Paraburkholderia fungorum: one gene and its partner. Each later gene encodes a partner of the first gene's protein in a complex. Links are inferred from orthologs where the notes say so. Each region holds a gene or a part of one and is shown on either strand. Other genes may lie near its edges.

Region 1 (14,490 bases):
GATCACGATCCGCACCACCAGCGCCGACGTCGTGCACGGCCTGCTCGTCACCGATACGAACATCAACACGATGGTCGTGCCCGGCTACGTCGCGACGCTGAACACGCAGTTCGACCATCCCGCCGATCACAACATGCCGTGCCACGAATTCTGCGGCTTCGGCCATCAGACGATGTGGGCGCACGTGAAGGTGATCGACAAAGCCACCTTCTTCGCGATGGCCCGACAATCACGGAGGCTGAGCTGTGTTCCACGCTAAGCGACTCGTTCTCGCCCATTTCTGGCTCGCCTTCATCGCGTTTCTGATCGCGCTGTTCCTCGGCGCCTGGCAGATGCTGGTGCGCAGCCCGCTGGTGCCGTGGATCGGCGACCCCGAGTTGTATTACCGCTCAGTTACCGCGCACGGTTCGGTGATGGCGTACGTGATGCCGACGCTGGTGTCGATGGGCTTCGGTTACGCGATCGTCGAACTGGCGCTCGCGCAGCGTCTGGTCGGTCTCAAATGGGCGTGGGCCGCGTTTTATCTGCTGCTGGTCGGCGCGGTAATGGCGATGGTGCCGGTCGCGCTCGGCAAGGCTTCGGTGCTCTACACCTTCTATCCGCCGATGATCGGCAGTCCGTTCTACTACCTCGGCGTGGTATTGGTGGTGGTCGGCTCGTGGATCTGGGTCGCGCTGATGCACGTGAATCTGCGCGTGTGGAAGCGCTCGAACCCCGGCAAGCCCGTGCCGCTCGCGATGTTCGCGAACGTGGCGGGTGCGTATCTGTGGGCGTGGACCGCCGTGGGCGCGGCGCTGGAGATTCTGTTCCAGATCCTGCCGGTCGCGTTCGGCCTCACGCACACCATCGACGCCGGTCTCTCGCGCATCCTGTTCTCGTGGACACTGCACGCGATCGTCTACTTCTGGCTGATTCCCGCGTATATCGCGTACTACACGCTGGTGCCGCGCGCGATCGGCGGAAGGCTGTATAGCGATTCGATGGCGCGCGTGTCGTTCATCCTGTTCCTCGTGTTCGCGATGCCGATCGGCATCCACCATCTGTTCGCCGATCCGCAGGTCGGCTCCGGCTTCAAGTTCCTGCACGCGGTATTCACAGGCATGGTGTCGGTGCCGACGCTGCTGACGGTGTTCACGATCTGCGCGTCCGTCGAAATCGCGGGGCGGTTGCGTGGCGGCAAAGGTGCGTTCGGCTGGCTCACCGCGCTACCGTGGCAAAACCCGATGATGCTGGTGATCGCATTTTCGTTCGTGATGCTGGGCTTCGGCGGCGCGGGCGGGCTCATCAACATGAGCTATCAGCTGAACTCGACGGTGCACAACACGCAGTGGGTGACCGGGCACTTCCACCTGATCTTCGGCGGCGCGATCGTGATCATGTATTTCGCGATCGCGTACGAACTGTGGCCGCAACTCACCGGCCGCGCGATCTTCTCGGCGAAGCTGGTCCGTACGCAATTGTGGCTGTGGTTCATCGGCATGATGGTCGTGACGCTGCCGTGGCATTACGTCGGCCTGCTCGGCGCGCCGCGTCGCATGGCCTATTACGACTACAACATGTCGGGCATGCAGGATCAGGGCTTCTGGGTTGGGATGTCGGCGGTCGGCGGATTGGTGCTGGTCGCGTCCGGCGTGCTGTTCATCTATATCCTCGCGAAATCGCAATTCGGTCCGGCAATCGAGGCGCAAGAGTTCCGCTTTGCGACCGCCGCGCATCCGGTGGACCGCGTGCCCGCCGCGCTCAACAGCTTCGGCTTGTGGGTTGCGCTGATGATCGGCCTCACGGTCGTCAACTACAGCGTGCCGATCGTGCAGTTGCTCAGGCTGCCGCAAACTTCCGTGCCGGCCGTCATCATCGGAGCGCAGCGATGAGCGAAGAACGCGTCTTCAGCTTGCGTAACCCGTGGTTCACGTGGAGCGTGGGCGGCACGATTGCGATTGCCGTCGTGGGGATTCTGATCGGCTTTATCTGGCTGCCGTCGGCGAGCAGCGCATTCGGCGATCGCAGTCTGTGGGCGACGATTTGCGGCGCGGCGGGCGTGCCGTCGAGTTGGTACAACGGTTCGAGTGGAAACGCACCGGTGCCGAGCGAAGTGGTCGTGTTGCCGCCTTCGCCATGGATCCATCCCACCGCGGATTCGATCGGACGCGGCGCGACCATCGCGACGCAAAACTGCTCGATGTGTCACGGCGTGACCGGCACGCCGCCGGTCACCGCTCCGGCGTTGGCGGGACAGTACCCCGACGTGATCTACAAGGAATTGCGCGATTACCAGAACGGTCTGCGGCAAAGCGCGGTCATGCAGGCGATCATCGCGGGGCGCAGCAATCAGAATCTGGAGGATCTCGCCGCTTATTACGCGTCGCTGCCGAGACCGCCCGCAGCCGAAGTTCTGCCGCGCGGCGACGAACCCGATGCGAACGCCGTGAAGCTCGCGATGCAGGGCGATCCCGAGCGCAATATCGCGCCGTGCGCGGCGTGTCACGGGCAACTCGACCGGAAAGGCGCGGCGCCGTGGTTAGGCGGACAGTCTGAGGTTTATCTCGCGGCGCAGATGCGCGCGTTCGCTTCCGGCGCGCGGCACAACGACATCAACGAGCAGATGCGGAACGTGGCGCGGCAATTGACGCCCGCCGAGATCGACGGGCTGGCGAATTACTACGCGCAGATGCGGTAACGGGTGTGTGGTTCTTTGCGGCGCGTGCCGTCTCTGATCCCGATCCATCGATGAAAGAAGCGCCGCGAGGCTCATGCGTGAGCCGACCGCGGCGTCTTTTGCTTCAGGCTGTTGCGTACCCGGCTGCGTCGCGCAGCGCCGGTTTGAGGCCCGCTCCGCCACGCCGGCCACCCGACTGTGCAGCCAATCCGGCACTGCCATTGCCCGTCTGGAACACCGCCACGGCCGCGGACAACCGGCGCGCCTGGTCTTCCAGCGAACTCGCAGCCGCAGCAGCCTGTTCGACCAGCGCAGCATTCTGCTGCGTCACCTCATCCATTTGTGCGACGGCGAGGTTGACCTGATCGATACCGGTACTCTGCTCGGTCGCGGCCGCAGCAATCTCGCCCATGATCGAACTTACGCGAGCGATGGAGTTGACGATCTCGGTCATGGTCGACCCCGAGCGTTCGACCAGTTGCGAGCCGGCCTGCACGCGCGCCGTCGACGCGTCGATCAAGCCTTTGATCTCTTTGGCCGCGGCTGCGCTGCGCTGCGCGAGCGAGCGCACTTCGCTCGCGACCACCGCGAAACCGCGCCCCTGCTCGCCTGCGCGTGCCGCCTCGACCGCCGCGTTGAGCGCGAGGATATTGGTCTGAAACGCGATCCCTTCGATCACGCCGATGATGTCCGCCATGCGCCGCGAGTCGTCGACGATGCCATGCATCGTGCCCACCACCTGCTCGGTCAACTCACCGCCCTGCGCGGCGAGGCTCGATGCGCCCTGTGCGAGCGAACTCGCCTGCTTCGCGTTTTCCGCCGTCTGCTTGACCGTGGAGGTCAGCTGCTCGATGCTCGCCGCCGTTTCTTCGAGCGATGCCGCCTGCTCTTCGGTGCGTTGCGACAGATCCGTATTACCGGCTGCGATCTCGCTCACGCCGGTATCGATCGATTCGGTGCCTTGACGGACCGCGCTCACGGTCGCGATCAGCGACTCCTGCATGGTGCGTAACGCAGCCGCGAGACGGCCCATTTCGTTGTTACTGGTCACGGTAATCTGGCTCGTCAGGTCGCCGTTGGCAATGCGCTGGAATTGCGCGATGGTCGCATCGACCGGACTGACGATCGCGCGCATCAACACCGCGCGGCCGATCCACGAAGCGAGCAGCGACACCACCATGCCGATCGCGACCGCAACACAGATCACGTAGAACAGATCCTGCGCGTCCTGATAGCGCTGCGCGCCGTGATCGAGTTGGAGTTGTTCGAGCGAGAGCATCGCCTTCTCGTACGCGCTGTACAGCGACGGCAGCTTGTGCGCCTGCAATTGCTGGAATGCGTTCTTGTCGCCGGATTTGAGCGCGGTCAGGGCCGGCGCCACGCCTTCGCGCAGGAAGGTGTCGCGCTTGTCCTGCATGTCCTTGATCAGACGCTGTTCATCGGCATCGGCGCTCGCGCGGCTCACATAGTGGGCAAGGCGGTCGTCGGACGCTTTCTGGTAGACATCGAAACGCTTGAGCACGGCGCTAGCGCCATCCTGATCGTTCAGTTCGACCAGCGACGCATACGTCGCCAGCGCAAGGCGCAGGCGCAGCAGTTGCCCGGAACTTCCTTCGAGATCGGCGACGGCGGGGGTGTCCACCGTGTACATCTGCTGCAACGACGCGTTGCTCGAACGCAGTGACAGCAATCCCGCTGCGGCGCCCAGCAGTAACGCGACGCCGAACAGCAGGATCATCAGGGTGAGGCAGGTACGAATCGACAGATTTCTCAACATCGGGCATGTCTCCATTGGGCTGCCTGACCGCACATTTGCAATAGCCTCGGCCATGCGTGCTGCGCCCAAACCCTTCGGCCCGGTCCGCAACTTGTGTCTAAAATTTAAGCGACCACCACATTGAGGGACTACGGCGGGATTACCGGAAACTTTATGGTTGGTAAGGCAGATCGTTGCCGCAGATCAACATTTGCCCGTCCAGACTGGCGTTCACGCCGACCGCCGCCTTACGGGACTATCCCGGTTTTCGTTCGAACGCAGTTGATGGACAGTGGCGAAGCAGACGTTTTTCGGAGCATGTCTATGTCGGAAGTCGGTTCCGCTCTACTCGTTTTCGCGCTTTTGCTGATCGCCACCGGCGTGGGCGTGTGGGTACGCCCGCTTTTGCCCGAAGAGCACAAGGCGCATGAAACCGTGCAGCTGATCCAGCTGGTGATCGGCATGCTGGTGACGTTCGCCGCGCTGGTGCTCGGGTTGATGACGGCGTCCGCGAAGGCCGGTTTCGATACCGCGTCGAACGATTTACGCACGTATTCCGCCGATCTGATCGAATTCGACACCACGTTGCGGGCATTCGGCGACGCAACCGGCGAAGCGCGTCGCCTGCTGCGCCAGTACACGGCGGCGGCCATCGCGTCGACATGGCCGACCGAACCGCTGCCGACCGGTGATTATCCGAAAGACCTCGGTCCGTCGAGCGGCACGCAGACTCTGGAGAACTTCCGGCTGGGCGACATGCTGACCGCGGTCGGAACGGAGTTGCGGCGATTGCACACGAGCGATCCGCTGCAACAACGCGCGCTCGACGACGCGTTGACGCAATACCGGCGAGTCGTCGACGCGCGCTGGAAGATTCTGGAAGAGGCGCACAGTTCGATCTCGCAGCCGTTTTTCCGGACACTGACGTTCTGGCTGTGCGTGATCTTTCTGAGCTTCGGGCTGATTACGCCGCGCAATGCGCTGGCGCTGGTGACGATCTCGCTAGGAGCAGTGTCGATTGCTTCGGCGATCTATGTGATCGTGGATCTGGATACGCCGTTCACGGGGCCGATTGTGGTTTCTAGTGCGTCGATGCGGGACGCGTTGACGCATTTGCGGCGGTGAAATGCCGGAATGCTATGCCGATCATGATCGGCCATAAAAAAACCCACGCGATTGCGTGGGTTTTTTGTGCGTCGATGCAGCGTGAGCGCTTCGATTAGAACGGAATATCGTCGTCCATTTCATCGAAGCCACCGCCAGCCGGCGCGCTCGGACGGCTTGCACCGCCGCCAGCATTGCCGCCACGCGGAGCACCGCCACCTGACATCGCACGGCCACCACCACCGCCGCCGCTACGCTCCGACGGCTCGCCACGGCTGTAGCCGCCTTCGTCGCCGCCACCGCCCATCGAGCCGCCACGGCCACCCAGCATTTGCATCTGCTCGGCGACGATTTCGGTCGAGTAACGGTCGGTGCCGTCCTGCGCCTGCCACTTGCGGGTGCGGATGCGCCCTTCCAGATAGACCGACGAGCCTTTCTTCAGATATTCGGAAACGATTTCCGCCAGACGGCCGAAGAACGACACACGGTGCCATTCAGTCGCTTCCTTCATTTCGCCGGACGCCTTGTCCTTGTACCGGTCCGTCGTCGCAAGGCGGATGTTCGCCACTGCGTCGCCGCTCGGAAGATAACGGACTTCCGGATCGGCTCCGAGATTGCCGACGAGAATGACCTTGTTCACGGATGCCATGAGTTTCTCCTGTTGATTCCGTTGCGGGCGGCGCGGCAATGCGCGTTTTCGCGTCTCATGGCTGACGGGCCGAGCCGGGAATAACGCCTCTGCCCGCCGCCGGGTGAGTTCTGGGTGATGTCGGGATGTGCCCCCGAGTGCGCCGCGAGCTTCGCGATTTGTCGCGAAGCTTCGCGTGTTACGTACTGACCTTGCGCGGCGGCTGTTTCATCTTTGCGGCGATTATAAGCCAGCAAAAGACGAGCCCCGAACACGTAAAGAACACAGCGCTTTGACCATCCACTTTAAGCAGCCATCCGCCGATCATTCCGCCCAGCGCAAGACCGATCGACTGCGTGGTGTTGTACACGCCGGCGGCCGCGCCCTTGCGGGTTCCGGGAGCCAGCTTCGACACCAGCGAAGGCTGCGAAGCTTCGAGAATATTGAAGCCGAGAAAGTACACAAAAAGGATCGCCGCCACACTCAGAATCGTATGCGGAGCGACGCCCAATAACAACTGGCCGATCAGGATAAGACCGATCGCGGACAGCAGCACGGCCTTCATCTTGCCGCGCTTTTCGGCGACGATGATCGCCGGAACCATCATCACGAACGACAGGCCCATGACCGGCAAATACACCTTCCAGTGCGACGCGACCGGCAGACCGCCGCCTTCGAGAATGCGCGGCACGACGAGGAACAGCGCGGTTTGCGTGGCATGCAGCACCAGCACGCCGAAATTCAGACGCAGCAGTTCGACGTTATGCAGCACTTCCCGGAACGGCGCGCGTACGTGCACCGGCTTCGGCGCATCGGGTACGACCCACAGCACGAGGCCGATCGCCAGAATCGAGAAGATGCCGACCAGCGTGAACAGGCCGCTCATGCCGACCCACTGGAACACGATCGGCGCACCGACAATCGCCACCGCGAACGACACGCCAATACTGCCGCCCACCATTGCCATCGCCTTGGTGCGATGTTCTTCGGCGGTCAGGTCGGCGATAAACGCGATCACGGCGGAGGACACCGCGCCCATCCCCTGAATCACCCGGCCCACGATGATCCACGTCATGTCGTGCGCGCCCGCCGCGACGAAGCTGCCAATCGCGAAGATCAGCAGGCCCGTGGCAATGACCGGCTTGCGGCCGATCTTGTCGGACACCCAGCCGTAGAAGATGTAGAGCATGGACTGCGTCACGCCGTACGCGCCTAGCGCGATACCGACCAGCAGCACGTTGTCGCCGCCCGGAATGGATTTCGCGTAGATCGAGAACACCGGCATGATCATGAACAGGCCGAGCATGCGCAGCGCGAAGATAGCGGCAAGCGACACGGTCGCGCGCATTTCAGGCGCGCTCATGCGTGTGGATGTAGCGGACGGATTGGACATCGGGAACGTTTCTTTGAATGAGCTGGGTTGCGCACCGCAGACAGTCGGCCCGCTGGACGGCCGCAACCGGCGGCTGACCACAACGACGGCGTGACGGCGGGATGCGAACGGCGCGGCGTGGAAACCTGCGGCCCTGTTGCATTCCCACTTGCGCCTTGCGGTGCGTCGCGGTGCCTGGGGGTGCCTTGTACTCGCGGAAAACGGCCCCAGTTAGACCTCTTTCCCGCGGCGCTGAACCGCTGCCTTACAGCTTGCCTTATGCCTGATTCCAGCTGTCAGGAAGCCGTAACGGCGGTCTCGAAAAGTCGTTATAGTAGCAGGTTTAGCCCCTTCCTCTTTCCGCCAGTTCATGGAATAAATCCGTGGAACAAATCCGTATTCGTGGGGCTCGCACCCACAACCTGAAGAACGTCAACCTCGATTTACCCCGTCACAAGCTCGTCGTCATCACGGGCCTTTCCGGCTCGGGAAAATCGTCGCTCGCGTTCGACACGCTCTACGCGGAAGGGCAGCGGCGCTATGTCGAAAGCCTTTCCGCCTATGCGCGCCAGTTCCTGCAACTGATGGAAAAACCGGACGTCGACCTGATCGAAGGTCTGTCGCCGGCCATCTCGATCGAACAGAAAGCGACGTCGCATAATCCGCGTTCCACGGTCGGCACCGTCACCGAAATTCACGACTACCTGCGACTATTATTCGCACGTGTCGGTACACCTTACTGCCCCGACCACGAGATTCCGCTCGAAGCGCAAAGCGTCTCGCAGATGGTCGACGCCGCGCTCGCATTGCCCGAAGAAACCCGGCTGATGATCCTCGCGCCGGTCGTGGCCGATCGCAAAGGCGAGCACGTCGAGCTGTTCGAGGAAATGCAGGCGCAGGGCTTCATCCGTTTTCGGGTGCGCTCGGGCGGCGGTACGGCCAACGAAGGCGTCGCGAAGATCTATGAAGTCGACTCGCTGCCGAAGCTGAAGAAGAACGACAAGCACACGATCGACGTGGTGATCGACCGTCTGAAAGTGCGGCCGGACATGAAGCAGCGGCTCGCCGAGTCGTTCGAAACGGCATTGCGTCTCGCCGACGGCCGCGCGATCGCGCTCGAGATGGATACGGACAAGGAGAAGCTGTTCAGCTCGAAGTTCGCGTGCCCGATCTGCTCGTATTCGTTGCAGGAACTGGAGCCGCGCCTTTTCTCGTTCAACAACCCGATGGGCGCGTGCCCGGAGTGCGACGGCCTCGGCCAGATCACGTTCTTCGATCCGAAGCGGGTGGTCGCGCATCCGTCGCTGTCGCTCGCGGCGGGCGCGGTGAAGGGCTGGGACCGGCGCAACCAGTTCTACTTCCAGATGCTGCAAAGTCTCGCGGCGTTCTATGAGTTCGACATCGACACCGCCGTCGAAGACCTGCCGGAGAAGGTCCGCAAGATTCTGCTGTTCGGCTCGGGCAAGCAGGAAATCCCGTTCTCGTACATCAACGAACGCGGCCGCACATCGGTACGCGAGCATGTGTTCGAAGGGATCATCCCGAATCTGGAGCGGCGTTATCGCGAGACCGATTCGGTCGCGGTGCGCGAAGAACTCGCCAAGTATCAGAACAACCAGGCGTGCCCGGCTTGCGCCGGCACGCGGTTGCGCCGCGAAGCGCGCTTCGTGCGGATCGGCCACGACGAAGACGCGCGCGGCATCTTCGAAATCAGCGGCTGGCCGTTGCGCGACGCGCTCGGCTATTTCCAGACGCTGCGGCTCGAAGGCTCGAAACGCGAGATCGCCGACAAGGTCGTGAAGGAAATCGTCGCGCGTCTGATGTTCCTGAATAACGTCGGGCTCGATTACCTGTCGCTCGAACGCAGTGCAGAAACACTGTCGGGCGGCGAGGCGCAGCGCATCCGGCTCGCGTCGCAGATCGGCTCCGGGCTCACCGGCGTGATGTACGTGCTGGACGAACCGTCGATCGGTCTGCATCAGCGCGACAACGACCGGCTGATCGCCACGCTCAAGCATCTGCGCGATCTCGGCAACTCGGTGATCGTCGTCGAGCACGACGAAGACATGATCCGCATGGCCGACTACGTGGTCGACATGGGCCCCGGCGCGGGCGAACACGGCGGCATGGTGATCGCCGAGGGCACGCCGAAGCAGGTCCAGGCGAACGCGGCGTCGATGACCGGGCAGTACATGTCCGGCGCGCGCAACATCGAATTCCCGGACGAGCGCAAAGCGCCGGACGAACGACGTCTGCGGATCATCGAGGCCTATGGCAACAATCTGCAGCATGCGTCGCTGGATCTGCCGGTCGGGCTGCTTACGTGCGTGACCGGCGTGTCCGGTTCGGGCAAGTCGACGCTGATCAACGACACGCTGTATCACGCGGTCGCGCAGCATCTGTACGGCTCGTCCACCGAGCCGGCGCCGTTTGAATCGATCGAAGGGCTCGAGCACTTCGACAAGGTGATCAACGTCGACCAGTCGCCGATCGGCCGTACGCCGCGTTCCAACCCGGCGACCTACACCGGCCTCTTCACGCCGATTCGCGAACTGTTCGCGGGCGTTCCCGCCGCCAAGGAGCGCGGTTACGAAGCGGGCCGTTTCTCGTTCAACGTGAAGGGCGGGCGCTGCGAGTCCTGCCAGGGCGACGGCGTGCTGAAGGTCGAGATGCACTTTTTGCCGGACGTGTATGTGCCTTGCGACGTCTGCCACGGCAAGCGCTACAACCGCGAAACGCTCGACGTCCAGTACAAAGGCAAGAACATCAGCGAAGTGCTCGACCTGACGGTCGAGGCCGCGCATGAGTTCTTCAAGCCGGTTCCGGTCGTCGCGCGCAAGCTGAAAACCTTGCTGGACGTGGGTCTGGGCTATATCCGCCTGGGCCAGTCGGCGACCACGCTGTCAGGTGGCGAAGCGCAGCGCGTCAAACTCTCGCTGGAACTGAGCAAGCGCGACACGGGTCGCACGCTATACATCCTCGACGAACCGACCACCGGTCTGCACTTTCACGACATCGCGCTGCTGCTGGAAGTGATCCATCGGTTGCGTGATCAAGGTAATACTGTGGTGATCATCGAGCATAATCTCGATGTAATCAAAACGGCCGACTGGGTTATCGACCTCGGTCCGGAAGGCGGTGCGGGCGGCGGGCAAATCATCGCCCAAGGAACGCCGGAGCAGGTGGCGAAGTCGAAAGCAAGCTTTACCGGCAAGTATCTGGCGCCGCTGCTGAAGCGGTCGGCCAGTAAAAAGTAACGCTGCACATCACGGGTTGGAGACGGAAGAAGCCATGGCCAAGCGGAATCAGGCGCGCGACGACGGGCAGGTGCAGGACCTACGCCCACGCCCGGTCAGGCTGACTAGCGACATGAGCCTGCCGAAGTTGTCGGCAGTCGAAATCGGCAGTTACGTTCTGATGTTGGTGGGCATGTGGGGGGTGATCGAACTGAAGCTGCTCGGCGCATTGCTCGCCGGGCTGCTGGTGTTTCAGCTCGTCCACACCATCGCGCCGCGCATCGAGCGCCACATGTCGAGCAAGCGCGCGCGCTGGCTGGCCGTGGTGATTCTGTCGACCGTGATCGTGGGCGCACTTACCGGTCTCACGCTCGGCATCATCGAGCATTTCGAGAACGACGTGCCGAGCGTGCAGAACCTGCTCGACCAGGCCATGCAGTTGATCCACGAGGCACGCGGCCGGATTCCGCAGTTCATCGCCAATTCTTTGCCGGTCGATACCGAGCAGATGAAGGCCAAAGCCGAAGAGTTGATGCACACGCACGCCAACATGCTGCAGCAAAGCGGCACGACGGCGGCGCGCGGCTTCACGCATATTCTGATCGGCATGATCATCGGTGCGATTATCGCGGTCGGCGCGCAGAAGCAGATGCACCGGCTGCCGCTGTCCACGGCCTTCGTCACGCGCGTGACGCGTTTCGCCGATGCGTTCCGCCGCATCGTGTTCGCCCAGGTCAAGATTTCCGCGATCAACGCGGTGTTCACCGCCATCTTCCTGCTGGTGATCCTGCCGATCTTTCACGACCGGCTGCCGCTGTCGAAAACGCTGGTGCTGGTCACGTTCATCCTCGGGCTGCTGCCGGTGATCGGCAATCTGATGTCGAACACGATCATCGTCGCGGTCGCGCTGTCGGTCAGCTTTCCGGCGGCGGTCATGTCGCTCGCGTTCCTGATCCTGATTCACAAGCTCGAATACTTCCTGAACGCGCGCATTGTCGGCGGCCAGATCGAAGCGCGCGCGTGGGAGTTGCTGATCGCGATGCTCGTGATGGAAGCCGCGTTCGGCATTCCCGGCGTGGTTGCTGCGCCGATTTTCTACGCGTATATCAAGCGCGAACTGATCTACTTGCGGCTGGTGTGACCCCCAAACACATCCTGGCAAATCGGGACGGCAAGCTGGATGCTGTCTCGATTTAGCACCGCAATTCAAGCGGACAAGGCGTCAGTGCCCCGCTTGCCCCTTCGCTTGCTCCTTTAGCTTCGGCCAATTGGCGGGAAACTTGCAGTAGTTCGCATCAACCCATAAGATGCGAATAATTCCCGTTTACATTAAGCCTGCGATCGTGACCTCCCGTCCGTATTTCCGCCCTGCCCTGCCGGCTCGCGCATGAGACGCCAGCTCGTCCGTCTGCACCGATGGTTCGGCGTCTTGACCGCGTTGTTTCTGTTCGTAGCCGGCCTGACCGGCGCGATCATCGCGTGGGATCATGAACTCGATGCAGCGCTAAACCCGTCGTTCTTCAACGCGCGCACGGCCGGACCCACACAGTCGGCGCTGGAACTCGCGCGCCACGTGGAAGCCGCCGATCCGCGTCTGCAGGTGACGTTTTTGCCGCTCGCGGTCGAACCCGGCCGGGCATTGCAGATGATGGTGCTGCCGCGCACCGATCCCGCGACCCAGCAGCCGTACGCGCTCGATTTCGACCAGATTGCCGTCGATCCGGTCACCGGCGACATTCAGGGACGCCGCCTGTGGGGCGCCGTGTCGCTGTCGCGGCTGAACCTGCTGCCGTTCATCTACAAGCTGCATTACACGCTGCAATTGCCGTTCACCAGCGGCATCGATATCGGCACCTGGCTGATGGGGATCGTCGGCATCGTCTGGCTGCTCGATAGCGTGATCGCGCTGTGGCTGTCGTTTCCGAGCTTCAAGGCGTGGCGCAAGTCGTTTGCGTTTCGTTTGAAGCGCGGCGGCTACGCGCTCACATTCGACCTGCATCGCTCGGGCGGCGTGTGGATCTGGGGTCTGCTGATGATCGTCGCGCTGACGTCGATCTCAATGAATCTCGCCGCGCCCGTGGTTCGGCCGATCGTGTCGAAGCTGTCGACGCTCACGCCCGACCCGCTCAACAACCCTGAAATCCTGCGAGCGCCGCAACCGGGCGATCAGGTGCTGAGCCGCGAGCGCATCGTCGAACTGGCCGAACAGGCTGGCCGTGCGCAGAACTTGCACGTGCCCCCGGGCGGCCTCTACTACGTGCAATTCCTGCACGCGTACGGCGTGGGTTACTACACGCCGGGCAACGACCACGGCGATATGGGCCTCGGCAATCCGTGGATGTATTGGGATTCGGCCACCGGCAAGCTGCTCAGCAAGCAGATTCCCGGAAAGGGTTCGGCCGGGGATGTGTTCCTGCAGGTGCAATTCCCGCTGCATTCGGGGCGCATCCTCGGTCTTGGCGGACGGATTCTGATCAGCGCCGTGGGTATCGCGGTCGCCGTGCTGAGTGCGACGGGTCTGCTGATCTGGCTGAAGAAGATGAATGCGCGCCGCCGCTCGGCGCAAAACGCGAATGCTGGACGCGATGCGGGCCGATCGGCGGCGCGGTCCTAGACGGTCTGGAAATTCTGGAAGGTCGATCAGAGGTTTTGCGCCGGCATGAACCGGCGCACGCTTGCAGCGGCTGGCATGGTGCTGGATGGACCATGCCAGCGGGCTTTCGAAGCGCGGCGATTGAACGTCGCTTAGCGGAACACCACCGTCTTGCTACCGTTCAACACGACGCGATGCTCGACGTGCCACTTCACCGCACGCGCCAGGGTCACGCACTCCACATCGCGGCCAATTGCCGTCAGTTGCTCCGGCGTCATGCTGTGATCGACCCGCTCCACTTCCTGCTCGATGATCGGACCTTCGTCGAGATCGGTCGTCACGTAGTGAGCGGTCGCGCCGATCAGCTTCACGCCACGGTCGAACGCCTGGTAATACGGCTTCGCGCCCTTGAAGCTCGGCAGGAACGAGTGGTGAATGTTGATCGCGCGGCCCGCGAGCGCTTCGCACAGCTTCGGCGAAAGGATCTGCATGTAGCGCGCGAGCACCACCAGGTCCGCCTGATGTTCGTCGATCACTTCGAGCACGCGCGCTTCCTGCGCGGCCTTCGCGTCGGGCGTACCGCCCAGCAGCGGGAAGTGATGGAACGGAATGTCGTAGCTCGCGGCAAGCTGGTAGAACTCCTTGTGGTTCGAGATGATCGCTGCGATCTCGATCCCAAGCTGGCCCGTGCGGAAACGGAACAGCAGATCGTTCAGGCAATGCCCGATCTTCGACACCATGATCACCACGCGCGGTTTGACCGACGCGTCGTGCATCTCCCAACGCATGCCGAACTGCTCGGCCAGCGTCCCGAACGACGCGCGCAGCGCATCCAGTCCCGGATCACCGCCGACCTGCTGAAAATGCACGCGCATGAAGAATTCGCCAGTGCCGCTATCGCCGAACTGCGCGGAGTCGAGAATGTTGCTGCCACGCTCGAACAGAAAGCCCGACACGGCGTGCACGATGCCGGGCCGGTCGGCGCACGACAGTTTGAGAATAAAGCTGTGATCGGTCGACATGACCTGGGTGACTCCCTTCTTCATTGCGTGGTTTGTTCAGTCTGTACTGCTCGTTGCAGCGTGTTTCGTTATGCGGTGTGCGGCGGTGCCTACCGATGAGCGGCTGATTTTGCGCCAGAGCCA
Region 2 (15,110 bases), 1.3 Mb from region 1 along the record:
GTGCTGCGTCGTCTGAAAGAATCCCCGAAAACGTCCGCCGTGCCCGTGATCGTGCTGACCACCACCGACGACCCGCGCGAAATCGCCCGTTGCTATGAACTCGGCTGCAACGTCTACATCTGCAAGCCGGTCGAATACGATGCATTCATCGAGGCGGTGCGCCGGCTCGGCTTTTTCCTGCAGGTCGTCAAGCTGCCGCCCGGCCACCGGCTCGCCGCGCCGTGAGCGTTTTTCGGACGACGCCGTAAAAGCCGCCCGAAAGCCGCGCGTGACAAGATAGGCAAGACCGGCCACATCGACCGCATCGACCACCTGACCTAGCCAGAGAAACTCCGCATGACCGAAGAAGTGTCCACGCAGCCCGCCGCGTATGTGCTAGTCGTCGATGACGACGAAGGCATCCTCCGGCTCGCGCGCAAGTCGCTCGAACGCGCCGGTTGCCGGGTGGCGATCTGCGCCGGCGTCGACGCGGCGCGCGAACGCCTCGCCGGCGGCGGCCCCGACCTGCTGGTCCTCGACTATCAACTGAGCGGACCGGAAACCGGACTCGACTTTTTCCGCCGTCTGCGTGCTGAAGGCGTGCGGATTCCGGCGATCCTCGTGACGGGTTTTACCGACGAGTCGCGCGTGATCGAAGCGCTGCGTGCGGGCGTGTCCGACGTCGTGCCGAAATCGGGTGACTATCTCGACTATCTTCCGGAAGCCGTGGAACGCGTGTTGTCGCAGGTGCGCCTGCAACGGGCGTCGGACGAAGCGCTGTTGCTGCGCGATCGCGAACAGCATTACCGGACCCTGTCGGAAGCCTTGCCTCACCTCGTGATGACCTGCAACGCGGCGGGCGATTGCGATTTTCTGTCGAAACAGTGGTACGACTACACGGGTCTCGCCGAAGACAGTTCGTATGGCCTCGCGTGGCTCGATGCGGTTCACGCGGACGATCGCGAGCAGATCCGCCGCAGCTGGCTAAAAGCGGTGGCGAGCCAGGCGGGCGACTATCGGCATGAGTTGCGGATTCGGCGGCACGACGGCGAATATCGCTGGTTCGACGCGCGCGTGGTGGCGATGCGCGATGCCGAGCGCAACGTCAACAAGTGGTTCGGCAGTTTCACGGATATTCATTCGCAGCGCGAGGCGAGCGAGGAGCGCGAACGGCTGCTCGCGTCAGAGCAGGCCGCGCGTCAAACGGCCGAAGAGGCGAATCGCGCAAAAGACCGCTTTCTGGCGATGCTGTCGCACGAATTGCGCACGCCGCTCACGCCGGTGCTGGCCGGGGCGAGTGTGCTGGAGATGATCCCCGATTTGCCGGACCAGGCGCGCAGCAGTGTGCGCATGATTCGGCGCAATGTCGAACTCGAAGCACGGCTGATCGACGATCTGCTCGATCTGACGCGGGTGGCGAACGGCAAGCTGCGCCTGTCGCTTGAAACCGTCGACGTGCATGACGTGATGGACAGCGTGCTCGAACTTTTCCGCAGCGAGATTCAGGTCAAGCAGCAGGACGTGCACGTGCAAAAGCACGCTGCGCATCACTATGTGCTGGCCGATCGCGCCCGCCTGCAACAGATGCTGTGGAACCTGATCCGCAACGCCGCCAAGTTCACGCCCGACGGCGGCCATATTTACGTACGTACACGCGATGAGCGAATGCACGTGCAGATATCGGTCGAAGATACGGGTATCGGCATCGAGCCGGAACAGATCGGCAAGCTGTTCAACGCTTTCGAGCAGGGCAACCAGAACATGACGCGGCAATTCGGCGGCCTCGGCCTGGGGCTGGCGATTACCAAGGCGCTCACCGATGTTCACGGCGGCACCGTCATTGCACAAAGCCCTGGCGCGCACTGCGGCGCGACTTTCACGATTACGCTGCCCACCGCCGCCGCCCCCGATATCGTGCAGCCAGTGGTCGCGCCGGCCCAGGTGCATCCGGAGGGATTGCTGACTATTCTGCTGATCGAAGATCACGAAGATACCGCCGAGGTGATGGCGCAACTGATACGCAGCCTCAGTCACGACGTGACGGTGGTGGGGCGCGTCGACGATGCGCTGGCCGCCACGCAATTGCAAAATTTCGATCTGATTGTCAGCGATGTCGGATTGCCGGACGGCACCGGCCTCGATTTCATCAAGGCATTCCGCGAGCACTCGGATGCGCCGGCAGTTGCGTTAACCGGTTTCGGTACCGATGAAGATGTGCGTCGTTGTCTGAGTGCCGGCTTTACATCGCATTTAACGAAGCCAGTCAATTTCGGCCAGCTTGAAACGATGATTGAAGGCGCGGTGAATCTGAAAGCGCAGAAAGAAGCCTGACGTGTCGGGTTATCTGCGCGATGGGGGCAATAAAAAGCGACTCGACAAATTGAAAGGCCTGTTGCGACAGATATCGCAACAGGCCTTTTTTATTGGTTTCGGCTCAATAATCGCGCGTGCTTAACGCGGCGAGTTCTTCAGCGAATCGCGGATTTCACGCAACAGCAAAACGTCTTCCGGCGTGGGTGCCGGTTCTGCCGGCGCGGCCGGAGCCGGCTTGCGCAGATTGTTGATGAACTTGACCATCAGGAAAATGATGAACGCGAGAATGATGAAGTTGATCAGCACCGTAATGAACGAGCCGTAACCGAATACCGCGACCCCCGCCGTTTGCAGATCTTTATATGACTCCGGGTTGCCTTTGTAGGACGCCGGAAGATCGCCGAGCCGAACGAACTTGTTGGAGAAGTCGAGGCCGCCGAGTGCGAGCCCGACAACCGGCATGATCAGGTCTTTCACAACTGAATTGACGATGGTGGAAAATGCGCCGCCGATGATCACACCAACCGCGAGGTCCATCACGTTGCCCTTGAGGGCGAATTCCTTGAATTCCTTGATCATGCTCATAGAGATTCCTCCCAAGTATCGATAAGCGAATGATACCAACCTGAGAAGGATAGGCTAGTGCTTTGCCACAATATGCAAGGATTGTTTGCTTACTGCGGAAACTGTGACTCGCCGTGCCGCGCGCGCTCTATATGCTCAGCAAAACTGACCGGATCGGTATTCGTGCCGCACAGCAGTACACCCACGCGTTTGCCTTGCAACTGATCGCGCAGCGGACCGAGCAAAGCGGCAGTAGCAGCAGCGCAAGCGGGCTCCACCGCCAGCTTCAGTTGTCCGAATAAGATCAGCATGGCGGCGCGAAGCTGGTCGTCCGAAACCGTCACCAACTGGTCGATATGACGGCGGCACAACTCGTAGCTGTATTCCTCCGTATGCGGCGACATTAGCGAGTCGGCAATGCTGTGCATGTGGCCCATCTTGACCGTGTGATTGGCCGCAAAACTCTTGCCCATTACATCAGCGCCTTCGGGTTCGACGCCATAAACATGCACTTGCGGATTCGCGAGACGCATGGCCGTCGCCACGCCGGCAGCGAGTCCGCCACCGCCCACCGGCACGATCACCGCTTCGAGATCGGGCGATTGCGTGGCCCATTCATAGCCAAGTGTGGCCGATCCCAGCACCGTGCGATAGCCGTTAAACGGATGCACGAAGTAGCGGCCTTCCTCAGCCTCGACATGGCGCACCAGTTCAAACGCTTCAGCTATATCTTCTGCGTAGACGATGTCGGCGCGATACTGCCGGCACAGCGCAACGCGTGCCGGATTCGCTGAACGGAACAGCACGACCTTCGCGCTGATGCCCAGACGCATGGCCGCATACGCGACGGCCACGGCATGATTGCCGCCCGACACGCAGGTCACGCCCGCGCTACGCTGCGATTCGTCGAGGGCAAGCAGGTTCGTGAACGCGCCACGCGCCTTGAAACTGCCGCCCGCCTGCAACAGTTCGAACTTGAAATTCACCACTGTGCCTTCCAGCGATGAAAAATCGAGCCGGTCGAACACCGGCGTTCGCATGACCCACGGCGCCAGTGCAAAGTGCTGCGCGGCGATGTCGTCCAGTGTGGGGATCGGCTCGCCGTCGATCGTGTGGTCCGTATGTTGCGGCGTGGCGGTTGACATGGCGTGGGCGTGGGATTGTCGGTAATCGTAAGACCCGTTTCGCGGCGCTCAGTTTCAGCGCGCGTGAGCCGGGTGCGCGTCCACCGACATGCTGTGAATGAATTTCTGCAGGAAGCGTTCGCACGCGACCAACTGATCCAGCGCGACGAATTCATTCGCTTTGTGCGCCTGCTGAATATCGCCAGGACCGCACACGATGCTCGGAATACCCGCCAGCGAAAAGAGCCCCGCTTCGGTGCCGTACGCAACCTTGCGTTTGTCCTGATCGGCGGTCAGCGCGCGCACCAGCTGCGTGATCGCGGCTTGTTCAGACGAATCGAGGCCGGGCGCCGCTGCAATCTTCGTAATCTCGATCGCTGCCGACGGATGTTCGCGCAACATCTTCGGCAACAGCGTCTCGCGCGCGTACTGATCGATGCGCGCGAAAATCGGCTCGGGATCGAGCGTGGGCAGATTGCGGAATTCGAACTGGAATTTGCACTCGGCCGGCACGGTATTGATCGCATTGCCGCCGATGATCGTGCTGGTCTGCGCGGTCGTGAAGGGCACGTCGTACAGTTCGTCGAACGGACCCTGCTCGCGGAACTGGTCGGCCATGTCGCGGATATAGCAGATCAGCCGTGCTGCGTATTCGATTGCGTTCAAGCCCTTGGGCGTCAGCGACGAATGCGCGGCCTGGCCGCGCACGCAGCACTGATACGCATTGATGCCCTTGTGAGCCACGATGGGGCGCATGCTGGTCGGCTCACCGACAATGCAGCCGTCCGGCTTCACGCCGCGCTTCATCAGATCGGCGATCAGCAGCGGCGCGCCTGCACAGCCGACTTCTTCGTCGAACGACAACGCGAAATGGATCGGCTTCGCCAGTTTCGTGCGCTGCATGTCCGGCACCAGCGCGAGCGCCGCACCGATAAAACCCTTCATGTCGCAGGTGCCGCGGCCATAGAGTTTGCCGTCGCGAATCTCGGGCTTGAACGGGTCGCTGTCCCATTGCTGGCCGTCAACCGGCACCACGTCCGTATGACCCGACAGCACCACGCCGCCGTTCGTTTCGCCGTCGTGCGCGGGGAGGGTGGCGAACAGGTTCGCCCATTTGCCGCTTGGGTCGTGTGTCAACGTGGCTGCGACACCGACTGCGCGCAGTTCGTCACGCACGGTTTCGATCAGGCCGAGATTCGGATTGCGGCTGACTGTGTCCATCGACACGAGACGGGTGACCCACGGCAGCGAGGCAGGCGATGCAGCAGATGAGGAAGAGGTGGACTGCGCTGATTCAGCGACGTGAGACATGACAGGACTCCAGCATTTGAGTCTTTCGATCATACCCAAAAAAAACACGCCCGTAAGCGGCGGCGGCCATGGCGCAGCGCAGCATGAAACGAAAAAACGCTATACGTCCCCGGGTTTCTTCTCCGGCATCGCTAATGCAGCGTTAGCAATGCCGGAGCAGGCAGGGTGCTTATCGTGCCGCGGCGGCAGGCGCCGTGCCGCGACTCGGCGATCCCAGTGCGCGCAAGGTTTCCTTGACCGTGGCGACACGCACCGCAAGATCCGGGCTGCGTGTTTCGATCCGCAGCTTGTCCTGGCCCGCGAGTTTGATGTGCTTATGCTTTTGCACCATCTCGATGATCCGCATCGCGTCGATCGGCGGATTGGGGATGAACTGCAAGCCGATCACCGTCTCACCCGCGTCGATCTTCGAAATGCCCAGCGGCTTCGCGGCGAGCCGCAAACGATGCGTTTCCACCAGCGCATGCGCCTGCGGCGGCAACTTGCCGAAGCGGTCGATCAGCTCTTCCTGAATGCCGTCGATCGAATCGTTGTGCTCGCAGTTGGCGAGGCGCTTGTACAGCGACAGACGCTCCTGCACGTCGCCGCAATAGTCGGCGGGCAGAATCGCGGGCGCGTGCAGATTGATCTCGGTCGTCGCGGCGAGCGGCGCGGTGAGGTCCGGCTCCTTGCCTTCCTTCAGCGCCTTCACGGCGTCGTTCAGCATGTCGGTATAAAGCTGGAAACCGATCTCGTGAATTTCGCCCGACTGCTTGTCGCCGAGCACTTCGCCCGTGCCGCGAATTTCGAGGTCGTGCATCGCCAGATAGAAGCCGGAGCCGAGTTCCTCCATCTGCTGGATTGCTTCGAGACGGCGTTGCGCCTGCTTGGTCAGCCCTTGCGGATCGTGCACCAGCAAATACGAATACGCCTGGTGATGCGAGCGGCCGACACGTCCGCGCAACTGGTGCAATTGGGCGAGACCGAATTTGTCCGCGCGATGAATCAGGATCGTGTTGGCGCTCGGCACGTCGATACCGGTTTCGATAATCGTCGTACACAGCAACACGTTGGCGCGTTGAGCGACGAAATCGCGCATCACGCGTTCGAGTTCGCGTTCGTGCATCTGGCCGTGTGCGACCGCGATACGTGCCTCAGGCACGAGCGCTTCGAGCATCTGCCGGCGATTTTCGATCGTCTCGACTTCGTTGTGCAGGAAGTACACCTGGCCGCCGCGCTTCAGTTCGCGCAGCATCGCTTCGCGAATCACGCTGTCTTCTTCGCGACGCACGAAGGTCTTGATCGCTAGCCGCTTTTGCGGCGCGGTGGCGATTACCGAGAAATCGCGCAGACCTTCGAGCGCCATGCCGAGCGTACGCGGGATCGGCGTCGCGGTCAGCGTGAGCACGTCGACCTCGGCGCGCAAGGCCTTCAGCGCCTCTTTCTGACGCACGCCGAAACGATGTTCCTCGTCGATGATCACAAGCCCCAGCCGCTTGAACTGCACGTCGGACGACAGCAGCTTGTGCGTGCCGATCACGATATCGACGGTGCCTTCGTTGATCTGCCCGATGGCCGCGTTGACTTCCTTGGTCGACTTGAAGCGCGACAGTTCGGCGATCCGCACCGGCCAGTCGGAGAAGCGGTCGGTGAAGGTTTGCGTGTGCTGTTCGGCGAGCAGCGTGGTGGGCGAGAGCAGTGCAACCTGCTTGCCGCCCATCACCGCAATGAATGCCGCGCGCAACGCCACCTCGGTCTTGCCGAAGCCGACGTCGCCGCACACGAGACGGTCCATCGGCTTGCCGCTCGTCATGTCGCCGATCACGGCCGCGATGGCGGCGGCCTGGTCGGGCGTTTCCTCGAAGCCGAAGCTCTCGGCGAACTTCACGTAGTCCTTTGGTTCGAGCGGGAACGCGTGGCCGGAACGCGCGGCACGGCGCGCGTACAGGTTCAGCAACTCGGCGGCCGTGTCGCGAATCTGCTGCGCGGCCTTGCGTTTGGCCTTTTCCCACTGGCCCGATCCGAGCGAGTGCAAAGGCGCGCTTTCCGGATCGGCGCCGCTGTAGCGCGAGATCACGTGAAGTTGCGCGACCGGCACGTAGAGCTTGCTGTCGCCGGAGTATTCGAGGTGCAGGAACTCGGTTTCGCCTTCGCCGAGGTCCATCGTGACGAGGCCCATGTAGCGGCCAATGCCGTGCTGCGAATGCACGACCGGATCGCCGACTTTCAGCTCGGACAGATCGCGCACCATCGAATCGACGTTGCTCGCCTGTTCCTGGCGGCGACGCCCCGCGCGTCGCGCGAGCGGCCCGTAAAGCTCGGTCTCGGTGATGATCGCGATGCCGTCGACCGGCACCGCGAAGCCGTTCGCGAGCGGCGCGACGCCTAATGAGAAGCGCGAGTCGCCTGTGAGCCAGTCCTGGAAGCTGTCGCTCGATGCCGGTTTCAGATGGTTGTCGGCGAGCAGTTGCAACAGCGTTTCGCGCCGTCCGGCCGACTCCGCGGCGAACAGCACGCGGTTTGGCGTACTGGCGAGAAACGCGCGCAACGCGAGCACGGGGTCGTCGGCATGACGGTCGATGGCGAGATTCGGCAGAGGCGTCGACCAGCCGCCGCCTGCGTTCGCGGGCAACGCGAGCCGCGCGAACGGCTTGGCGAACGTAAAGAAATCCGTGTCCGACAGAAACAGCCGCGCCGGTTCCAGAATCGGCCGGTCGCGATCATGCGACAGGAAGTTGTAGCGCTGCTTCGTGTCGTTGGTGAAGCGGCGGATCGCAGCGTCCAGATCGCCGACGAACGCGAGTTGCGCGCCTTCCGGCAGGTAGTGGAACAGCGTTGCCGTCTCTTCGAAAAACAGCGGCAAATAATATTCGATGCCCGCCGACGGCACACCGTTGCCGATGTCCTTATAGATCGCCGCGCGGCTCGGATCGCCCTCGAAGGTCTCGCGCCAGCGGCTACGGAAAGCGGTGCGCGCGGCTTCATCGAACGGGAATTCGCGGCCGGGCAGCAGGCGCACGTCTTTCACGGGATAGAGGCTGCGCTGCGTGTCGGGATCGAATGCGCGGATCGAGTCGACCTGGTCGTCGAACAGGTCGATCCGGTAAGGCAGCGGCGAGCCCATCGGGAACAGGTCGAGCAGCGAGCCGCGTACACAATATTCACCAGGCCGCACGACCTGGCTGACGTGTTCATAGCCGGCGAGCGTGAGCTGGGCCTTGAACTTCGCCTCGTCGAGCCGTTCGCCCTGCGCGAATGAAAACGTGTAGGCCGCCAGAAACGACGCGGGCGGCATCCTGTAGAGCGCCGTGGTGGCGGGCACCAGCAGGATGTCGCAACGGCCTTCGCCCAAGTCGTGCAGCGTGGCGAGGCGCTCCGAGACCAGATCCTGGTGCGGCGAAAAGGTATCGTAAGGGAGCGTTTCCCAGTCGGGCAGCAGGCGCACCCGCGCGTCGGGCGCGAAGAAGCCGATTTCCTGCGACAGACGCTGCGCATCGACCGCGCTTTCGCAGACGACCGCCAGCAGCGGCACCTTGTCGCGGTAGGCGAGGTGATAGCGGGCGATCAGCAGCGCGTCGGACGAACCATGCGTGCCGTCGAAAGCAAAGCGCTGGCCGGCCTTGACGAGCGCGACGGGCGGAGAGAACTGCGAAGATGCGGCGATGTCTGGCATAGATGAGAAAAGGCGGCCTCTGGCTCACGCGTGATCGGCAAGCCGCATTGGCGAGCGAATCGACAGGCAAATTGGCAAGCGGCTGAGCAAGCGAATGGACAAGCGAATTGGGGAAGTTTAAGCGTCTCGGGCCGTGAATGCGAAAGACCTATTATAAAATCCGTCCTTTACTTTGACTTCGCGGCATCCGCACTCGTGACTTCCCGTCTTTTTGCCCTGATTCCGTGCGCTGGCACCGGCAGCCGTTCCGGCGCCGCGATGCCCAAACAATATCGCACTGTCGCCGGCCGCGACATGTTGCATTACTCGCTCGCCGCGTTCGACGCGTGCAGCGAATTTGCGCAAACGCTGGTCGTGATCGCGCCCGACGACACTCACTTCGATGCCCGCCGCTTTGGTGGCTTGCGCTTTGCGGTCAGCCGCTCCGGCGGCGCGTCGCGGCAGGCGTCGGTGCTCAACGGACTGCATGCGCTCGCCGGCTTCGGCGCGCACGACGACGACTGGGTGCTGGTGCACGACGCCGCGCGTCCCGGCATCACGCCCGCGCTGATCCGCACGCTGACCGGCGCGCTGAAAGACGATCCGGTGGGCGGCATCATGGCGTTGCCGGTCGCCGACACGCTGAAGCGGATCGACGCGACGTCGCACGACGGCCGCATCGCCCGTACCGAAGCACGCGACGGCTTGTGGCAGGCGCAGACGCCGCAGATGTTCCGCATCGGCATGTTGCGTGAAGCGATTCTGCGCGCCCAGGCCGACGGTCACGATCTGACCGACGAGGCGAGCGCAATCGAATGGCTGGGCCACGCGCCTAAGCTCGTGCAGGGCGCATTGCGCAACTTCAAGGTGACGTATCCGGAAGACTTCGATCTGGCCGAGGCGATTCTGTCGCGGCCATCGGCTGCGTGACGCATTTCAATTTTAGCTAGCGGACTTAAGGACTTGACGCATATGGATTTCAGAATTGGGCAAGGGTATGACGTGCATGCGTTGGTGCCGGGACGTCCGTTGATTATCGGCGGGGTGACGATTCCTTATGAGCGCGGCCTGCTCGGCCATTCGGATGCCGACGTGCTGCTGCACGCGATCACCGACGCGCTGTTCGGCGCGGCCGCGATGGGCGACATCGGCCGTCATTTCTCGGACACCGACGCAAAATTCGCGGGCGCCGACAGCCGCGTGCTGCTGCGCGAATGCGTCGCACGCGTGACGGCGGCGGGCTTCTCGATTGCCAACGTGGACAGCAGCGTGGTCGCGCAGGCGCCGAAGCTCGCGCCGCATATCGAAGGCATGCGCGCGAATATCGCTGCGGATCTTGGGCTGCCGGTCGATCGGGTGAATGTGAAAGCCAAGACGAACGAGAAGCTCGGCTATCTGGGCAGAGGCGAGGGGATCGAAGCGCAGGCTGCGGTGTTGCTCGTTAAGAATTGATCTTCGGGCTTTGTTTCCTTCGGGCACCCGAAGGAAACAAAACCGATGAGTTATTTTCCTTCTGCAGCAATGCATTGCGCGGTCGCGTTGATCACCGCTGCAATGCGTCCGACGTCACGCAACTGCGTCGAACTCATGCCTTCGGCAACCAGCGTAGCGAAGTGCGATTTCACGCAGAAATGGCACTTGCCGATAATCGACGCCGCCAGCGCGTACATCTCGAAGCGCCGCTTGTCCACGCCGCCGTGCGACGCGTAAGCATTCATCCGTAGCTGCGCCGGTTGGGATTTCAGATCGGCATTGCCCGTCATTTCGACGTACGGATACCAGACGTTGTTCATCCCCATCAATGCCGCCGCCGTCAGCGCGCCATTGGTTTCTTCCGGCGACAATACGCCCGCGTTGCGAATCGCGTCGACGATAACCGTGCTCTTCGCGGCGAACGCGGCCGCCAGCGCCACGCCCACCGAGTCGTTTCCTTCGAGCGATGAGCGCGCAATCGTCCCGTCCAGGTTCAACCGGATGTCCTTCGCATAGTCCGGCACGAGCGCCTTAATCGAAGCCAGGAATTCCATTAGCATCTCCTATCGGATGGTCGACAAAAAAGCCCGCGGCTTTTGCAAGCGAGGCGGGCTTTCGGGCGTCTGAGCGCACGGCGTTACAGCGTTGCGCCGCCGACTGCGCGGTTGCAAGGACAGAGTTCGTCCGTTTGCAGGCCGTCCAGAATACGCAGGACTTCCTCGGGATTGCGGCCCACGTTCAGGTTATTCACCGACACGTGCTGGATCGTATTGTCAGGGTCGACGATGAAAGTGGCGCGCAGCGCGACGCCGGCTTCCTTGTCGCGCACGCCCAGCTGGTCGATCAGCTCGCCTTTCACGTCGCCGAACGAGTAGTGGTTCAGCTTGTCGAGATCCTTGTGTTCGCGGCGCCAGGCCAGCTTCACGAATTCATTGTCGACGCTGCCGCCCAGCAGGATCGCATCGCGTTCTTCGAAGTCTTTAGCAAGCTTGCCGAATTCGACGATTTCCGTCGGGCACACGAAGGTGAAATCCTTCGGGTAGAAGTAGATGATCTTCCACTTGCCAGGGAACGACTGCTCGGTGATTTCTTCGAACGCCGACGAGCCGTTTTCTTCATGATTGTTGAAGCCCGGCTTGGCAGCGGTAACGGTGAACGCTTCGACTTTATCGCCAACGGTTTTCATGCGAATGCTCCTTCGTGTGTTGGAAAAAACAGCATGTTGAGGCTACCTGCCCGTGATAACGAGCGCGTTACACCGAACCACTATAGTTCTATTGGACTATCCGACCAATAGTTTTTTTCTAACAACCCGGATAGTTATTATTCAACGCGAAGCGGCTGATTTGGAACGCGAACGGGCATAGGGATGCCCGTCCCGGTCACGTGCCCTTGGCGAGTGGAAACTCGATGGTGACTTCGAGTCCCGGTCCTGGCGTGCGATTGCGCAGGCGCAATGCACCGCGATAGCGACCTACCAGCCTCTGTACAATCGCCATGCCAAGGCCCGTGCCGTTGGCTTGCGTACGCGCCGAATTCACACGATAGAACGGCCGTGTGACAAGCGCTAGCTGGTCTTCTGGAATGCCAGGACCCTCATCGACCACCGACAGTTCGACACGGGAATGCGACACGCGCGTTTCCAGAATCACATGCGGAATGCCGTCGCCATCGCTCAGCCCATATTTGCGCGCATTTTCCAGCAGATTGCCGACCACGCGGCGCATGTCGGTTTCATCTGCCTCGATGACCGCCGACGGCGCGAGCCGGGTAATCAGCCGCATGCTGTCCTCGCTTTGCATACGCGCGGCCAGTTCGCCCGCGATCACCGACAGATCGACCGGCTCCGGCACACGCTGCACCGGGCGAGCGTAGTCGAGGAAGCGGCCGATGATCATATCCATCTGCTCGATGTCGTCGACCATCGCGTCTTTGGTGCTCTGATCGGACGGACTCATTTCGGTTTCGAGCCGCAGACGCGCGAGCGGAGTGCGCAGATCGTGCGAAATACCTGCGAGCATCAGAGCGCGGTCGGCCTCGAGTTGTTCGAGGTCCTGCACCATCTGGTTGAAGCTTCGGTTGGTCTCAGCGGCCACGCCCATGCCCCGTTCGGGCAGCAGTTCCGGCGATTGACCCGAGCCGACCTTGCGTGCGGCCATCGCTAGCCGCGCAAACGGACGGTTCACGAGACTCGTGATAAACGCCGCCCCGAATAGCGACAGCGCCAAAGCGAACACGCCCCAGCCGGCCCATTGCAGACCGGTCGCGTTGTCGAGCTGATCGCGATCGAGCGCGACCCAGTAATCGTCGTCGTCGATCTTGAAGCTGATCCAGACACCGTTGATGTCGTTCACGCTCTGCGCGATGACGGTGTCGTCGCCGAGGCGCCCACGAATGTCGTGTTCGATCAGGCGATTCAGCGACTCGTCGGGCTGGAGCTTGTATTTGTCGTTAGCTTCACGCGGATACACCCGCACGCCTTCGTTACTCTCCAGATCCTGCAGCAGCGCGCGCCGCAGATCCGGGTCGGAATAAAGGAGCGCGGTGCGCGTAAGCTTGACGATGGCGACGAGCTGAAGCGCCACGCGCTGTGCGCGCGGCTCGCGTTCGATCACGCGAAAGCTCTGGAACCAGGCGGCGAGACTGACTGCGATCAGCAATGCGATCAACAGAAAGGTCCGCCAGAAAAGGCCGCCGAACGCGAGCGTCAGGAGGCGCCGGTCGATCCGCATGGGCCCTTCTTATTTGAGATCAAAGACAGCAACTATTTTGCACGAGGCCAGAGCGGGTGCCGAAGCGCTGGCTCTGGCCGACGCGATGCGTGATACCCGGGTAAGGGGAAAGCGCCAACTCGGGTCGACGCTTTGCATGGGACCCGAGTAAGCGCTAAAGCGCCAACTCGGGTCGACACATGAGGTGAGTGCAAACTCAGGCCGCACCGTCGGGGATGAAGACGTAGCCCAGACCCCACACGGTCTGAATGAAGCGCGGGCTGCCCGGGTCCGGTTCGATCAGCTTGCGCAGACGCGAGATCTGCACATCGAGACTGCGGTCGAACACTTCGTACTCACGGCCGCGCGCAAGCTCCATCAGCTTTTCGCGCGACAGCGGCTGACGCGGATGACGCGCGAAGACCTTGAGCACGGAAAACTCGCCCGTGGTCAGCGGAATTTCCTGGCCGGCCTTGGTGAGCGTGCGGGTAGCGAGATTGAGCGCGAATTCGCCGAACTCGAACACCTCGGTGGTTTCAGACGGTGCACCCGGCAATTCGGACGGCGACTGGCGGCGCAGCACCGCGTGAATTCGCGCGACCAGTTCGCGCGGATTGAATGGCTTGGGCAGATAGTCGTCGGCACCCATTTCGAGCCCGACAATACGATCGACATCTTCACCCTTGGCCGTCAGCATGATGATCGGCGTGCGGTCGTTGCTGCCGCGCAGACGGCGGCAGATCGACAGGCCGTCTTCGCCTGGCAGCATCAGATCGAGCACCAGCAGGTCGAAGCGCTCACGCACCCACAGCTTGTTCATGGACGGCGCGTTTTCGGCAACGTAGACATTGAAGCCCTGTTCGCCGAGGTAACGGCGCAGCAGATCGCGCAGGCGCGGATCGTCGTCGACGACGAGGATTTTCGAAGGGTTTTTGGTTTCCATGGTCGGCATCTTAGCGCGATTAGAAAGTGGTGCGCGGTCGCATCATTTCTGGGGTTACAGTCAGTTACAAAATTTACCCGGACTGTGGCACGACGTAAAGCAGGGGCAGGTAGACTCCTTTACTGAATGCGGCTGTTCGGTGGATACTTCACTCGACTAACACTCTCGCACCCGGCTCGTTACCGGGGTCTGTATACGCATTTGAGGTAGCCGGTTGCCGCGCCACGAAGGGAACAACATGAAGGGAGGGGTTTGGCCAAATGTGCGCCTGAGCGTCATTGCACTGGCAGTAGCCGGTACGCTCGCAGGCTCACTGGTACCCACGCTCGCCCATGCCCAGCCTTCCGCCGACAGAGCTGCGAGTGAGCGCGCGCCTAGATCAGGCAACCCGCGTTCAAGCCGCCACAATCTGAATAGCGACGAACGTCCTGCATCAGACGCAATGTTGCGCACGGCAGTTCCCCCCGATCTTGATCAACGTCGTCGTGATGGTCATATGACGCCCGACGAACGACGTCTATTGCGGCAGCATATCGAAGATGCTGTCCGTGAGCTCTACAAGCGGTAGCTATTTCCGTGCCTGACACCGGGCACATCACTCGCGCACCTTCTTCGCGTGAGACATCCTGTTTCAACTCCATAGTCAACTTTCCCGCGCAGCCTGCCGTTGAGGCGTTAGAGCAATACTTGTATTGCCGCGTCAACGCGTCTTTGCGTGGCGTCATGCTGCGAGGAGGTAGTCGATGAAACTGCGGGCGCACGGTAATCGCGGGCGATGGTTTGTAGTCTCTGCCATGGTGTCGAATGTCGCCTTGGGCGCAGCGTTGCCTCGCGATTCGTCGGTTTCAGCCGCGCAGCAAGGGGCAACTTCAACTGCGCATGTGAGGCATCGACCGGTAGCGAGGACGGCCGCCACGTCGTCAGCTACGGCCAGCGAGCAGACCATCCTCGATGCCGATGATGCGCGCTTTTTCCTCACGCGAATCGGCTTTGAGCCAGATCGCACCGAGGCTGCGCAATACGTCGGACTTACCCGGCAGCAGGCCGTCGACAAGGTGTTC

Evidence for each region.
Region 2: the proteins of uvrA (region 1) and mfd are in contact, whole or in part, in a crystal structure (PDB 4DFC), measured with the Escherichia coli proteins. The link is inferred for Paraburkholderia fungorum from one-to-one orthologs.

The regions. Positions count from the first base shown.
Region 1 is NZ_FNKP01000001.1:714,195-728,684, reverse strand. The notes cover bases 7,577-10,973. They hold uvrA (excinuclease ABC subunit UvrA), read left to right. Parts: upstream 7,577-7,899; coding sequence 7,900-10,773; downstream 10,774-10,973. Other genes in these bases: BLS41_RS03300 (AI-2E family transporter), read left to right, coding at 10,808-10,973. In the rest of the region: BLS41_RS03340 (cupredoxin domain-containing protein), read left to right, coding at 1-259; BLS41_RS03335 (b(o/a)3-type cytochrome-c oxidase subunit 1), read left to right, coding at 246-1,871; BLS41_RS03330 (c-type cytochrome), read left to right, coding at 1,868-2,677; BLS41_RS03325 (methyl-accepting chemotaxis protein), read right to left, coding at 2,781-4,433; BLS41_RS03320 (bestrophin-like domain), read left to right, coding at 4,737-5,537; BLS41_RS03315 (single-stranded DNA-binding protein), read right to left, coding at 5,632-6,165; BLS41_RS03310 (MFS transporter), read right to left, coding at 6,344-7,537; more of BLS41_RS03300, read left to right, coding at 10,974-11,893; BLS41_RS03295 (PepSY-associated TM helix domain-containing protein), read left to right, coding at 12,140-13,366; purU (formyltetrahydrofolate deformylase), read right to left, coding at 13,498-14,367. UniProt on the Escherichia coli protein: The UvrABC repair system catalyzes the recognition and processing of DNA lesions. UvrA is an ATPase and a DNA-binding protein. A damage recognition complex composed of 2 UvrA and 2 UvrB subunits scans DNA for abnormalities.
Region 2 is NZ_FNKP01000001.1:1,962,762-1,977,871, forward strand. The notes cover bases 5,261-9,277. They hold mfd (transcription-repair coupling factor), read right to left. Parts: upstream 8,944-9,277; coding sequence 5,461-8,943; downstream 5,261-5,460. Other genes in these bases: argE (acetylornithine deacetylase), read right to left, coding at 5,261-5,291; ispD (2-C-methyl-D-erythritol 4-phosphate cytidylyltransferase), read left to right, coding at 9,139-9,277. Outside these bases: BLS41_RS08685 (response regulator), read left to right, coding at 1-225; BLS41_RS08690 (hybrid sensor histidine kinase/response regulator), read left to right, coding at 337-2,310; large conductance mechanosensitive channel protein MscL, read right to left, coding at 2,431-2,877; BLS41_RS08700 (threonine/serine dehydratase family protein), read right to left, coding at 2,967-4,001; more of argE, read right to left, coding at 4,056-5,260; more of ispD, read left to right, coding at 9,278-9,852; ispF (2-C-methyl-D-erythritol 2,4-cyclodiphosphate synthase), read left to right, coding at 9,895-10,374; BLS41_RS08725 (carboxymuconolactone decarboxylase family protein), read right to left, coding at 10,425-10,949; BLS41_RS08730 (peroxiredoxin), read right to left, coding at 11,033-11,581; BLS41_RS08735 (ATP-binding protein), read right to left, coding at 11,778-13,127; osmolarity response regulator transcription factor OmpR, read right to left, coding at 13,324-14,058; BLS41_RS39535 (hypothetical protein), read left to right, coding at 14,288-14,617; BLS41_RS08750 (DUF1800 domain-containing protein), read left to right, coding at 14,793-15,110. UniProt on the Escherichia coli protein: Couples transcription and DNA repair by recognizing RNA polymerase (RNAP) stalled at DNA lesions. Mediates ATP-dependent release of RNAP and its truncated transcript from the DNA, and recruitment of nucleotide excision repair machinery to the damaged site.